2 regions of the Streptomyces sp. NPDC086777 genome follow, and region 1 is predicted to be linked to the other one. Evidence: riboswitches for the same ligand, from Rfam matches in the RefSeq annotation. Region 1 holds a riboswitch; the other holds the start of a gene.
The links. Region 1 has a riboswitch for S-adenosylmethionine ahead of AB0472_RS22305 (putative leader peptide). Riboswitches for the same ligand answer to the same signal wherever they lie in the genome.

Region 1 (7,198 bases):
CCGTCTCGACGACACGTCCGCCTCGCATGACGGCGACCCGGTGCGCGATCTGCCTTACGACGGCGAGGTCGTGGGAGATGAACAGGTAGGCGACTCCGGTGTCCGCCTGCAACTCGGCCAGCAGGTCGAGGACCTGGGCCTGGACGGAGACGTCGAGCGCGGAGACGGGTTCGTCGCACACCACCAGGTCGGGAGAGAGGGCCAGGGCACGGGCGATGGCCACCCGCTGGCGCTGCCCGCCGGACAGTTCCGCCGGGCGGCGCTCCAGGGTCGCGGCGGGCAGCGCGACCCGGTCGAGGAGTTCACGGGCGCGGTCCAGCCGGGCGGCACGGTCGCCGACCCTGAACGCCCGCAGCGGCTCGGTGACGATCTCACCTACGGAGAAGCGCGGGTCGAGCGAGGCGTACGGGTTCTGGTAGACGAGCTGGGCGCGCCGGCGCAGTTCCCTGATCCCGGCGCCCCTGGCGGTGGTGACGTCGGTGCCGTCGAACAGCACCTGTCCCGAGGTCGCCTCGGCCAGGCGGAGCACCAGCCGGGCGGTGGTGGACTTGCCCGAGCCCGACTCCCCGACCAGGGCGAGGGTCTGCCCGCGCCGCAGAGTGAGGCTGACGTCGTCGACCGCGCGCAGGGTCCGGGCCGGGCCGCCGGCCCGCGGCAGCCTGAACTCCTTGACCAGGTTGCGCGCCTCGACCAGGGGCGGCGCGGTGTCGGCCGGCGCGGTGGCGACCGGGGTACAGCCACGGGGGCGGGCCGGGGTCGGGCTCGGGGCGGCGGCCAGCAGCCGCCGGGTGTACCCGTGCTGCGGGGCGGCGAGCAGGGTCCGGGTATCGCCCGCCTCGACGACCCTGCCCTGCTCCATGACCACCAGGTGCTGCGCCCGGTCCGCGGCCACCCCGAGGTCGTGGGTGACCAGCAGGATCGCGGTGCCCGACTCCTCGGTGAGGCGCTGGAGATGGTCGAGGACGACCCGCTGCACGGTGACGTCGAGCGCGCTGGTCGGCTCGTCTGCGATGATCAGCAGGGGCTTCGCCGCGATCGCGATCGCGATCAGGGCGCGCTGCCGCATGCCGCCGGACAGCTCGTGCGGGTACTGCCGAGCCCGGACGGCCGCGTCGGGCAGCCCCGCCCGGTCGAGCACGGCGACCGCCTCGGCCGCCGCCCCGCGCCGGGTCGCCAGGCCGTGCACCCGCAGTACCTCGGCCACCTGCGCGCCGATCCGCTGCACCGGGTTCAGCGAGACCGTGGGGTCCTGCGGGACCAGCCCGATCTGCGCACCGCGCACGGTGCGCAGCTCCGCCTCCGAGAGCGCGGCCAGGTCGTGCCGGCCGAAGCGGACCGTGCCCGCGTCGATGTTGCCGTTCGCCGCCAGCAGCCGGGTGACGGCGTGTGCGGTGGTGCTCTTGCCGGAGCCGGACTCGCCGACCACGGCGGTCACCTGTCCGGGCCACACGTCCAGGTCGACCCCCCGTACGGCCGGTACCGCGCCGCCGCGGGTGCGGTACGACACCGACAGGCCGCGGATCTCCAGAAGTGGTGTGGTCACGTCCCCGCCGTCCTTGTGCGTGTCTCTGTTCCCGTGCACGTCGCCGTCCTTGTGCGCGTCGTCGTTCTCGCGTGCGTCGTGGGTCATCGCTGCCGTGCCCATTCGCCGTCCAGCGCCCGCGCGACGCGGTTGGCGGCCAGCACGGTCGCGGCGATCGCCAGACCGGGCAGTGCGGTCAGCCACCAGGCGTTGGCCAGGTAGTTGCGGCCGTCGGAGATCAACGTCCCCCACTCCGGGGCGGGCGGCGGCGCGCCGTAGCCGAGGAAGCTCAGCGCCGACACGGCCAGGATCGAGGCGCCGAAGTCCAGGGTGGCCAGCACGATCACCGGTCCCGCGGCGTTGGGCAGGACGTGCCGGCCGAGCACCGAGTACCAGCGGGCCCCGCAGGACCGGGATGCCTCGACGAACACCGCCTGCCGCACCCGCAGCACCTCGGCCCGCGCCACCCGGGCGAAGGAGGCCACGCCGGTGATGCCGACCGCGACGGCCACCTTCACCGTCCCGTACCCGAGCGCGGTGACCAGCGCGAGGGACAGGAACAGCGCGGGGATGGAGAGGAGGACGTCCACGAGACGCATCAGCACGTCGTCCACCCAGCGGCCCACGAACCCGGCGACCACGCCGAGCAGTCCGCCGATAACGAACGCCACCAGGACGGCGATCAGCGTGGCCTTGAGCGAGAGCTGGGCGCCGTGGACCACTCGGGAGAAGACGTCTCGGCCCAGCTCGTCGGTGCCGAACCAGTGACTTCCGCTCGGGCCGCGGAAGTTCTGCGAGGGCACTCCCGTCAGCGGGTCCTGCGAGGTGAACAGGTCCGGCCGGAAGGCGGCCAGCACCACCAGGACGAGGACGACGACGGACAACAGCAGGCCGGGGCGGCGCACCAGGAAGCGGAGCACCCGGCGGACGTCGGCAGGCCGGCCGGGCCCCCCGGGGGATCGGTTCCCGGCCGGCCGGGCGAAGCCGAGGGCGGCCTCGGCCCGGTCGTCGACAAGGCTCTGGCTCATGCGAAGCTCCCCCTTCTGTCCGAGGTCACCGCGATGCGCGGGTCCAGCAGCGGACAGACGAGGTCCACCAGCAGGTTCGTCGCCACGAAGATCAGCGCGCCGAACACCACCACCCCCTGGACCAGCGGGATGTCCTGGGTGGTGACCGCCCCGGCGGTCACCCGGCCCAGGCCGTCGCGCGAGAACACCGTCTCCACCACCACCGAACCGGCGATCAGCTGCCCGACCAGGAGGCCGACGACCGTCAGCGCCGGCAGCGACGCGTTGCGCAGCGCGTGCCGCAGATGCACCCGCCGGCGGCCGGCCCCCTTGGCTCGCGCGGTCTCCACGTAGGCCTGGTCCAGCGCGGTCAGCAGGCTCTTCGCCAGCACCTGGGCGACCTGCGCGCCGGTCGGGATCGCCAGCGTCAGGGCCGGCAGCACCAGACCCCTCGGTCCGTCGTTGCCGAACGCCGGGAACCAGCGCAGCTTGAACGAGAACGCCTCCACGAGGAGCAGCCCCACCCAGAACGTCGGGACCGACACCCCGAGCGGGGGCAGCGACAGCAGCAGCTGCCGCAGCCACCGCCGCGAGGTGTAGGTCGCCACCACCGCGAGACCGCCGCCGAGGACGACTGCCAGCAGCAGCGCCGCACCGGTCAGCTGGAGCGTCTGCGGCAACGCGTCGGCCAGCGTGGAGGTCACCGGGCGGCCGGTGGAGACCGCATCGCCGAAGTCCCCGCGCACCGCCCGGCCCAGATACTCCGCGTACTGCACCGGCACCGGCTTGTCGAAGCCGTACTCGTGGCGCAGCCCGGCGAGCTGGGCCGGGTCGACCTGCCCCGAGTCCATCCCGGCCCCGGCCATCGCCGAGACCGGGTCACCGGGCAGGAGGTCCAGTACCAGGAACGACACCGTGTAGGACGCCCACAGCACCCCGACCGCCTGGGCCAGCCGTTTGATCACATAGCGGCGCATCCGCTACCCGACCCAGGTGTCGTGCAGCTGGACGCGGCTGCCGGAGTCGAATTCCAGGTCGTGCACCCTGTCCGAGACGCCGAGCTGGGTCTGGAGCTCCACCACCGGCACGTTGTACGCGTTCTGCACGATCAGCTTCTGCGCCCGGGCCACCAACTGCCCACGCTTCGCGGTGTCCGTGGTCGCGGCCTGAGCGGACAGCGCCGTGTCCAGCGAACTGGCGGGCAGATGGTAGAAGTTGCCCAGCCGGGAGGAGAAGGAGCTGCGCAGGATGTCCGGGTCGGCGCGGGTCACGTTCCCCCACACCACGTCGAAGTCGCCCGACTGGAGCGTGGTGGCGAACTGGGTGACCGGGAGCTGCTTGAGCACCACGTCGATCCCGACGGTCTTGAGCTGCTGCTGGACCAGCTCCAGCGCCGGCTGGTTGGTGGCCGCGTTGGGGAACCAGGTGACGGTCAGGCTCAGCTTCTTGCCGTCCTTGGCGCGGATGCCGTCGCTGCCCGCCTTCCAACCGGCCGCGTCCAGCAGCGACTTCGCCTTGGACGTGTCGAGCGCGAGGTCCGCGGAGAGGTCCGTGTAGTCGGGCGTGGTGTGCGCCAGGACGCTGGTCGCCGGCCGGGTGCCGGTCGGGAAGACCGTGTCGGCGATCTGCTTCCGGTCGACGGCGGCCGAGATCGCCTGCCGGACCTTCGCGTCCTTCAGGAGCGGACGCGCGTTGTTGAGCCCGAGGCCGAACACCACACCGGGGTTGGCCCGGCTCAGCAGGCCGACCGGGCCGCCCTCGAGCGCCGCCTCGTTGGCCTTGCCGACACTGCTGATCGCGTCCACCTGTCCCGACCGGAGACTGCCGGCCCGCACCCCCGCCTCGGGCACGACCTTGAACACCAGCTTGTCCAGGTAGGCCTCGCCCTTCTTCGACCACAGGGCGGAGCCCCAGTCGTACCCGGTGCGTCTGCCCAGGGTGATCGACTGGTTCTGCACGTACTGCCGGAGCACGAACGGCCCGGACCCGACCACCCCGTCGCTGCACTTCCGCTGCGGGCTCCGCTTGACGCTCGCCGAGGACTCGATGCCCAGCGAGTGGGTCGAAGTGGCCTGGAGGAACTGGGCGTTGGGCTGCTCGAAGGTCACCTTGACGGTGAGCGGATCGACCACGGTGGTGCTCTTGACGCCGCTCAGGTAGCCCTCGGCGAGGGTGCCCAGGGCGCCGAGGCCCGGCACCGCGTCGAAGTTGTCCTTGACCACCTGCGCCGTCAGCTTCGAGCCGTCGCTGAAGGTGACACCCGACCGCAGGTGGAACGTGAACGTCGTCGCGTCGGAGCTGATGTCCCAGCTCTTGGCGAGCCACGGCACGATCCTGCCGGTCTTCGGGTCCTGGTCGGTGAGGGAGTCCACGATCTGGCGCACCGAGTAGATGGTGTCGTTGCTGCCGACCTGCTGCGGGTCCATGCAGCCCGCGTCGGAGCCCACCGCGAAGGTCAGGGTGCCGCCCGCCCTCGCCCGGCCGCTTCCGGAGCCGGAGCCGTCGTCGCCCGAACCGCACGCGGTCAGCAGGACGCTGGTGGTCAGGAGCGCGGCCAGGGGCGCCCATCGGAAGGGTCTGAGATCCGGAAGTGCAGTCACGGAGGGTCTTCTCCTACTCGTGTCACCGCGGCACGACCACGCACGTACGCGCGCGGGCATGACGGTGTGTGCGGCCCGGGCGGTTCGCCTCCGGCCGGGGATGCGCTGTGCTGACAGGGGAGTTCGGCATGCGGACGACACCGGGAACCGGTGGCGGGGGAGAGGACGGCGCGAAGGTGCCGGGGCCGGCGACGGATGTCAGCCGGCGGCGGCCGGGCCGGTCAGGCCCGACAGAGGCAGCTGGTCGAGCGCTTCAGATCGATGTGGCGCCGGCGCGAGAGCCGGGAGTACGCCGTGGCGTCGGCGGGGGAGGTGGCCGGGTCGTCGCTGTGTCGCATGCCGGTCCCTCCCCTTCTCCGGCCCCGGTCACGGGGCCACGCGCTTGCGGGAATTCGTCGGTGATCCCGCCGGGCTTTCACCTGGAGCACCCCACCGCGCGGGAGGGTTGCCGGTCAGCGAGCCAGGGCCTGACGCTGACACTCGATGCCGTTGGCGATGCTACGGAGCGGTTTTGTCGTACGTCAATGCCGTACCGTGACGCCCGTCCGGGAGAACGGGGTCGTCGCCGGCCTGCTACGACCGCCGTACCCCGCTGCTCACGACCGCCGTACCCCGGCAGGAGGAGGTGCTCGTGACCACGTCCCCGAACGCGCGAGCCGTGCGGACCACCCCGGAAGGCCTCCGGTGGGAGCCGAGCGAGCGCTGGGTACGGGGGCGCACGGGCGAGGTGACCGTCGTCGACAGCCGGCACCCCGTCCTGGTCTGGGAGCCGGGCGTGCCCGTCCCGCTGTACGCCTTCCCGCGCACCGAGGTCCGCGAGGACCTGCTCCGCCCCGCGAAGAACCCCCCGACGGGTACGCACACCGGCTCCCGCGTCTTCTACGACCTCGACATCGGCGGCGAACTGCTGGAGAACGCCGCCTGGACCTTCCCGGCCGCCGACCTCGCCGACCACATCGCCTTCGAGTGGTTCCGGCGCGTGGGCCGGGGCCTCGACCACTGGTACGAGGAGGAGGAAGAGATCTTCGTCCACCCCCGTGACCCGCACAAACGGGTGGACGCGATCCCGAGCAGCCGCCACGTGGTGGTGGAGATCGACGGCACGGTCGTCGCGGACACCCGCCGTCCCGTGCTGCTGTTCGAGACCGGCCTGCCCACGCGCTACTACGTGCCGCGCGAGGACGTCCGCCTCGACCTGCTCGAACCCACCGGCCACCACACCGGCTGCCCCTACAAGGGCACGGCCGAGTACTGGTCCTGGCGCGGAGAGTCCGACGTGCCCCCGAACGTCGTCTGGAGCTATCCGGACCCGCTGCCCGCGGCCGGCGCGGTCAGGGGACTGCTCGCCTTCTACGACGAGGCCGTCGACATCACCGTCGACGGCGAACGCCGGGAACGCCCCGTCACCCACTTCACGCGGACGCTCTCGGAGCGACCGCGGCCCTGACGGGACCTCGCGTGTCCGTCCGTGACGCCCGGCGGACCGCGGCGCGCCTGCCCGTGGCCACGTCGGAGACGTCACCGCGGACGCGGTCCCCGTGCACGCCGCAGGGGTCCGCGGCCCCGGGTCCTGGCGCGTCGCCGGACAAGGGGTGCCGAATGGCCGGTCGTCCGGAAAGTGCGCTCTTGTCGTGACGGGGCGGGACGGCGGACTCTGGCAGCAAGGCACAGCGCCACGCGTACCGGACGTCGGATCCCCGACGGCCCTGAGGCGGCTCAGGAGGCTCCCGGATGTCTGTTTCACCGGAGTGCGGCGTCGGCGGTCCCGCTGTCACCGAACGGCAGGCGGAGGCGCTGGTCGAGGGGGTCTGCTTCAAGACGGGCCCGCCCCGCAGCGTCGGCGTCGAGGTGGAGTGGCTCGTCCACCGGGAGCGCACGCCGCACGACTCCGTCGGCCGGGAGGAACTGGCCGCGGCCCACGCCGTCCTGCGCACCCTGCCACTGCTGTCGGGGCTCAGCGTGGAGCCCGGCGGCCAGGTGGAACTCAGCTCCCGGCCGGCCCCGTCGCTGGCCGTGTGCGTCGCCGAGGTCTCCGCCGATCTGCGCGCGGTGCGCACCGCACTGCGCGA
Region 2 (7,198 bases), on a different contig from region 1:
GTCGAGTTGATCTCGTCCGCGACCCGTTGCACCTCCGCCGTGTAGTCGCGGTACACCGACAGGTCCTGCCGCGACGGATACGCGAACGCGACATGCACCACCCGCTCCCGCCACTCGGGGTGGTCGTCGAGCAGCTGCCGGTACGCCAGCAGCCCCCGCACGATGTTCTTCGACAGCTCCGTCCGGTCGACCCGGACGATCGTCCTGCGCCCCTCGCCGCCGATCTCCTCCCGCAGCGCCCGCATCCGCTCGTCCACGTCCGGCTCGTGCGACCGCTTCCGCAGGAAGTCCGCGTCGGCGCCCAGCCCGTGCACCCCGATCCTGGTGTCCGAGGAGGGGATCCCCGGCCCCAGCACCGCATGACAGCAGTCCACGAACGCGTCCGCCCACCGCCGGGTCAGGAACGCCGCGTGATCGGCGCCGAGGATCCCGCTCAGCAGCTCGGCCGCGATGTCGTCGGGGAGGAGCCGGAAGTAGTCCGGCGGCGCCCAGGGGGTGTGGGAGAAGTGGCCGATCCGCAGGTCCGGGCGGAGCTGCCGCAGCATCCGGGGCGCGAGCGCCAGGTGGTAGTCCTGGATGACCACCACCGCCCCCTGGCCCGCCTCCTGCGCCAGCGCCTGTGCGAAGGCGCGGTTGTAGGCCTGGTAGGACCCCCACTGCCGCCGGAACTCCGCGTCGAAGACCGGTTCCAGCGGGGTCTGGTAGAGCATGTGGTGGACGAACCAGAGGACCGAGTTCGCGATGCCGTTGTACGCGTCGGCGAACACGTCCGCGTCGATGTCGAGCATCCGGACCTGCTGCCCGCCGGTGTCCCCGGCCGGCAGCCGGCCGCCCGCGGCCCGCCGTACCGCCTCCCGGTCGCCGTCGCCGAGCGCGGCGCACACCCAGACCGCGTTCGCGTCCGGCCCGATCGCCGACAGACCCGAGACCAGCCCGCCCCCGCCCCGTTTGGCGTGCAGCGCGCCGCTCGCGTCGTCGGGGCGTACCTCGTACGAAACCGGGCCGCGATTGGACGCGACCAGCACCTCAGCACCGCCGGTGGAAGCCATGGGGGAAGCCATACGCCTCAACCTAGCCCGGCCCGTAAACGCTCAAACGTACGGCCGCACCCGACGCGCCGCCGTATACGGCCGTACGGCGAACTCACGCCACCTTGCGTTCGGCGTACTCCGTGATCTCCACCATCGGCGGGCGTTCCTCGGTGTCCACGGAGTACGTGCGCGGTTCGAAGCCGTCCTCGCCCCGCTCGAACTGGGTGAGGGAGGGCCGGATCAGGTGGCCGCGGGCCAGCCGGAGCTGGGCCGTGCGGTAGATCGCGGCGGACATCCGGCCGAGGGCCTGGCCGTCCTGGTGGCGGTGCTTGCGGACGCCGACGTCGACCTGGGCGAGGGCGTCCAGGCCGGCCAGGTGCAGGGCGTCGACCAGCATGCCCAGTTCCACGCCGTAGCCGACCGGGAAGGGGAGCTGTTCGAGGAGCGAGCGGCGGGCCGCGTACTCGCCGCCGAGCGGCTGGACGAAGCCGGCCAGCTGCGGCCAGTGCATGTTCAGCAGCGGGCGGGCCATCAGCTCGGTGACCCGGCCGCCCTGCCCGGCGGCGCCGCCGAGCGGACGGTCGTACATCGCCTTGACGAGGTCCACGCCGGGGTCGGTGAGGAGCGGGCCGACGATGCCGGTGACGAAGTCGGAGGAGAACTCCCGCAGGTCGGCGTCGACGAAGCAGACGATGTCCCCGGTGGTGACCAGGAGGGAGCGCCACAGGACCTCGCCCTTGCCGGGGACGGCGGGGATGCGGGGCAGGATCGCGTCGCGGTGCACGACGCGGGCGCCGGCCGCGGCGGCCACGGCCGCCGTGCGGTCGGTGGAGCCGGAGTCGACGACCACGATCTCGTCGACGAGCGGCACCTGCTGCATCAGGTCGTGGCGGATGATCGCGACGATGTCGCCGACGGTCTCCTCCTCGTTGAGCGCGGGCAGCACGACGCTGACCGTCTGCCCGGAGGACCGTTTGGCGGCCATGACGCGGTGCAGGGGGCGATCGGTTACGGACCAGGAGCGGGTGGCCAGCCAGCGCTCGACTTCTTCCAGCACGGTCAGCGGCTCCTCACTGTCACGGCCACACGACGACGTGTGATCCATCTCGCGGTACGGACGACTCTCTCAACTGTCCTGGCCTTCGGTTACAGTCTTGAACAACGCCGATGACCATCGCATGTCCTGGGGTCACCCGGCGTTGACAACCGCATACCGCTCATCCAGAGGGGCAGAGGGAAACGGCCCGTTGAAGCCCCGGCAACCCTCCAGTCGGTACTCGTAGATCACTGTCGATCAGCGCGAGGCTCCCGGCTAGGGAAGGTGCCAAATCCGTCTCACGACGAGATGCGTCGTGAGGAAGATGAGGAGAAAGGGCCTCGCCTCACATGGCTGTGCAGACTGTTGCAAGCACCACGGATTCCACCGTCGACCTCGGTCCCGCCGCCGCCCTGAGCTGCCGCGAGTGCGGTCACCGGGTACCGCTCGGCCCGGTGTTCGCCTGCGAGGAGTGTTTCGGCCCGCTGGAGATCGCGTACGACTTCTCGGCCTACGACGCCGAGGAACTCCGCAAGACGATCGAAGCGGGTCCCGCGAACATCTGGCGCTACGCGCCGCTGCTGCCCGTCCCCGCGGACGTGGCGACGAAGCCGAACATCAACCCCGGCTGGACCAAGCTCGTCCAGGCCGACAACCTGGCCAGGGAGCTGGGCGTCACCGGCGGCCTGTACGTGAAGGACGACTCCGGCAACCCGACGCACTCCTTCAAGGACCGCGTCGTCGCCCAGGCCGTCGAGGCCGCCCGCGCCTTCGGCTACACCACCCTCTCCTGCTCCTCCACCGGCAACCTGGCCGGCGCGGTCGGTGCCGCCGCCGCCCGGGCCGGCTTCCGCTCCTGCGTGTTCATCCCGCACGACCTGGAGCAGGGCAAGGTCGTCATGGCCGCGATCTACGGCGGCGAACTCGTCGGCATCGAGGGCAACTACGACGACGTGAACCGTTTCTGCTCCGAGCTGATCGGCGACCCGGCCGGCGAGGGCTGGGGCTTCGTCAACGTCAACCTGCGGCCGTACTACGCGGAGGGCTCCAAGACCCTGGCGTACGAGATCTGCGAGCAGCTCGGCTGGCGGATCCCGGACCAGCTCGTCATCCCGATCGCCTCCGGCTCGCAGCTGACGAAGATCGACAAGGGTCTGCAGGAGCTGATCAGGCTCGGGCTCGTCGAGGACAGGCCGTACAAGATCTTCGGTGCCCAGGCCGAGGGCTGCTCGCCGGTGTCGGTGGCGTACAAGGAGGGCCACGACGTGGTCCGGCCGCAGAAGCCGAACACCATCGCCAAGTCGCTCGCCATCGGCAACCCGGCCGACGGGCCGTACGTCCTCGACATCGCACGGCGCACCGGCGGTGCCGTCGAGGACGTCACCGACGAGCAGGTCGTCGACGCCATCAAGCTGCTCGCGCGGACCGAGGGAATCTTCGCGGAAACCGCCGGCGGAGTGACGGTTGGAGTCACCAAAAAGCTCATTGAGAATGGGTTGATTGATCCGGCGAAGTCGGTCGTTGTACTGAACACCGGTGACGGACTGAAGACGCTGGACGCGGTGGCGGGGACCGGACTCACCGCGACCATCCGCCCGAATCTGGAGTCTTTCCGCGAGGCCGGGCTCGCCTGAGTCCCCCGAGAAATAGGGCGGCGCCCGGAGGTGCCGCCCGGACCGGAGGTAAAAACGTGAGCGTCACCGTTCGCATCCCCACCATCCTGCGCACCTACACCGGTGGTCAGGCCGAAGTCGCCGCCGAAGGGGCCACTCTCGGCGAGGTCATCTCGGACCTCGAGAAGAACCACACCGGGATCTCCGCGCGGGTTCTGGACGACCAGGGCAAGCTGCGCCGGTTCGTCAACGTGTACGTCAACGACGACGACGTCCGCTTCGAGCAGGGCCTGGAGACCGCCACCCCGGACGGCGCAGGCGTCTCCATCATCCCGGCCGTCGCCGGCGGCTGACCTGCGGCCCCGCTTGACAGGCTGATCGAATGACCGAACATTACCTTCGGTAACGCCGGTCACCGACTGTTCATCCGATTGCCCCCTCCGTGAGAGAAGCGGAGGGGGCAATTCTGTGTGGTTGAGCGCGGTACAGTTGGGGAACACGGTCCCGATCTCCAGGTCGGGGGCCCCGTATTCGATACCGCGAGCCCGACAAGAAGTAGCCAAAGTGCGCGGGTTATATGCGGCTTTTGTGGCCTTTATGGGGCCCGACTTGCCCTGAATTCGGCCGAATTCTTGCTACATTCCGGACCCCTTCCGTCCAGAATTCTCGTCCGATTGACCTGTTGCAGACGGCAGTTGGACAGATACATTCAGCCGCGGTCGACGCGTTCCGGCGCACGCCCCCAACCAATGGGGGGTGAGGTCTGACCCGGATCCGCGAAGTGTGGATCTGTGCAAGGGCCAGTAATAGGGGAGTTAGGCATGGCTCAGGGCACCGTCAAGTGGTTCAACGCGGAGAAGGGGTACGGCTTCATCGCGGTCGACGGTGGTGCGGATGTATTCGTCCACTACAGCGCGATTCAGATGGACGGCTACCGCACCCTGGAGGAAGGTCAGCGGGTCGATTTCGAGATCTCGCAGGGCCAGAAGGGGCCGCAGGCGGACATGGTCCGGCTGGCGACCAGCTGAAGCACGCGCCGACTGACAGCGACGTTCTTCTGTACTTCTTCGAAGGGCTCGTGCCTCCCGGGGCACGAGCCCTTCGGCATGCCCGGGCGCGAGCCCTTCGGCATGCCCGGGGAGGGCCGGCCTCCGGGGCCGATCCCCGGGAGGCGCTTGCTCCCGCCCGCCACCCGACCGCCACCCCTCAACGAGCACTCGCTTCGCGAGCGCGCCTTGCACTCTCGATGGGCGAGTGCTAATCATTGGCGTTAGCACTCTGAAGGTGAGAGTGACAAAGAAGGACCGGGTCGGTGAGGCCCGCAGACCGGGTGGGGCAAGGAACCCACGGGTCGGCGAGCCGTCCGTCGCGGGCGCGGGCGCGGTCCGAAGACTCACCCCCAGTCCTGGAGGGACCACTTCACATGGCCAAGATCATCGCGTTCGACGAGGAGGCGCGGCGCGGCCTTGAGCGCGGTATGAACCAGCTCGCCGACGCCGTCAAGGTCACCCTCGGCCCCAAGGGCCGCAACGTCGTCCTTGAGAAGAAGTGGGGCGCCCCCACGATCACCAACGATGGTGTGTCCATCGCCAAGGAGATCGAGCTGGAGGACCCGTACGAGAAGATCGGCGCCGAGCTGGTCAAGGAAGTCGCCAAGAAGACGGACGACGTCGCCGGTGACGGTACGACCACCGCGACCGTGCTCGCCCAGGCCCTGGTCCGCGAGGGCCTGCGCAACGTGGCCGCCGGTGCCAACCCGATGGCCCTGAAGCGCGGTATCGAGAAGGCCGTCGAGGCCGTCTCCGGTGCCCTGCTCGAGCAGGCGAAGGACGTCGAGACCAAGGAGCAGATCGCCTCCACGGCCTCCATCTCCGCCGCCGACACCCAGATCGGCGAGCTCATCGCCGAGGCCATGGACAAGGTCGGCAAGGAAGGCGTCATCACCGTCGAGGAGTCCCAGACTTTCGGTCTGGAGCTGGAGCTCACCGAGGGTATGCGCTTCGACAAGGGCTACATCTCGGCGTACTTCGCCACCGACATGGAGCGTATGGAGGCGTCCCTCGACGACCCGTACATCCTGATCGCCAACTCGAAGATCGGCTCCGTCAAGGACCTGCTCCCGCTCCTGGAGAAGGTCATGCAGTCGGGCAAGCCGCTGCTGATCATCGCCGAGGACGTCGAGGGCGAGGCCCTGTCGACCCTGGTCGTCAACAAGATCCGCGGCACCTTCAAGTCCGTCGCCGTCAAGGCCCCGGGCTTCGGCGACCGCCGCAAGGCGATGCTGAACGACATCGCCATCCTCACCGGTGGCGAGGTCATCTCCGAGGAGGTCGGTCTCAAGCTGGAGAACACGACCCTCGACCTGCTGGGCCGCGCCCGCAAGGTGGTCATCACCAAGGACGAGACCACCATCGTCGACGGTGCCGGCTCCACCGAGCAGGTCCAGGGCCGGGTCAACCAGATCCGCGCCGAGATCGAGCAGTCCGACTCGGACTACGACCGCGAGAAGCTCCAGGAGCGCCTGGCCAAGCTCGCCGGTGGCGTCGCCGTCATCAAGGCCGGTGCCGCGACCGAGGTCGAGCTCAAGGAGCGCAAGCACCGCATCGAGGACGCCGTTCGCAACGCGAAGGCGGCCGTCGAGGAGGGCATCGTCGCCGGTGGCGGCGTGGCCCTGCTCCAGGCCTCCCAGGTGTTCGAGAAGCTGGAGCTCGAAGGTGACGAGGCGACCGGCGCCCAGGCCGTGAAGCTCGCCCTGGAGGCCCCGCTGAAGCAGATCGCCGTCAACGCCGGCCTCGAAGGCGGCGTCGTGGTGGAGAAGGTCCGCAACCTCACCCCGGGTCACGGCCTCAACGCCGCGACCGGTGAGTACGTCGACCTGGTCGCCGAGGGCATCATCGACCCGGCGAAGGTGACCCGCTCTGCCCTGCAGAACGCCGCCTCCATCGCCGCGCTGTTCCTCACCACCGAGGCCGTCATCGCCGACAAGCCGGAGAAGGCCGCCGCGGCCGCTCCGGGCGGCATGCCGGGCGGTGACATGGACTTCTGAGCCTGACGGCTCGGCAGCTCCTACGCAGCACCGAGGGCGGCACCCCCTGTTCGACGGGGGGTGCCGCCCTTCGGCGTCTCCGCGGCTGAACCCGGGTTTCGCCGGCACGGAAGTGGGTTGGCTCAAGCGGGAGTTGTCGGCCGGCCGGGATGCCGGGGCTCGTGTCCTGGGTCACCCGGCCGCCCGCGCGGGAGCGGGAATGGGTGCGACCGGGCAGGCCGTTGTGCACACACGTACACTCGATGCGCGTGCACATACCGGCCGGTAAGACCAATTCATGAGGAGCCCTCACATGACCGTCACCACGCCCCCCGCCTCCCGCGCGGCAGAGATCCTCGCCCGTCCCATCGCCCTGAACGGGCTCACGGTCCCCAACCGGATCGTGATGGCGCCGATGACCCGCCAGTTCAGCCCCGGCGGCGTCCCCGGCGAGGACGTGGTCTCGTACTACGCGCGCCGGGCCGCCGCCGGT

Region 2: another riboswitch for S-adenosylmethionine. It lies ahead of thrC (threonine synthase); the one in region 1 lies ahead of AB0472_RS22305 (putative leader peptide).

The regions. Positions count from the first base shown of each region.
Region 1 is NZ_JBFBJI010000015.1:137,638-144,835, forward strand. Features, by position in the region: gene AB0472_RS22285 (ABC transporter ATP-binding protein) at 1-1,630, opposite strand, end outside; gene AB0472_RS22290 (ABC transporter permease) at 1,627-2,550, opposite strand; gene AB0472_RS22295 (ABC transporter permease) at 2,547-3,506, opposite strand; gene AB0472_RS22300 (ABC transporter substrate-binding protein) at 3,510-5,129, opposite strand; gene AB0472_RS22305 (putative leader peptide) at 5,351-5,467, opposite strand; SAM riboswitch class IV at 5,503-5,617, opposite strand; gene AB0472_RS22310 (DUF427 domain-containing protein) at 5,761-6,576, shown strand; partial or broken gene egtA (ergothioneine biosynthesis glutamate--cysteine ligase EgtA) at 6,861-7,198, shown strand, end outside.
Region 2 is NZ_JBFBJI010000007.1:140,757-147,954, forward strand. Features, by position in the region: gene AB0472_RS12795 (trehalose-6-phosphate synthase) at 1-1,049, opposite strand, end outside; gene AB0472_RS12800 (glucosyl-3-phosphoglycerate synthase) at 1,144-2,088, opposite strand; SAM riboswitch class I at 2,246-2,399, shown strand; gene thrC (threonine synthase) at 2,418-3,701, shown strand; gene AB0472_RS12810 (ubiquitin-like small modifier protein 1) at 3,758-4,033, shown strand; gene AB0472_RS12815 (cold-shock protein) at 4,502-4,708, shown strand; gene groL (chaperonin GroEL) at 5,104-6,726, shown strand; gene AB0472_RS12825 (NADH:flavin oxidoreductase) at 7,019-7,198, shown strand, end outside.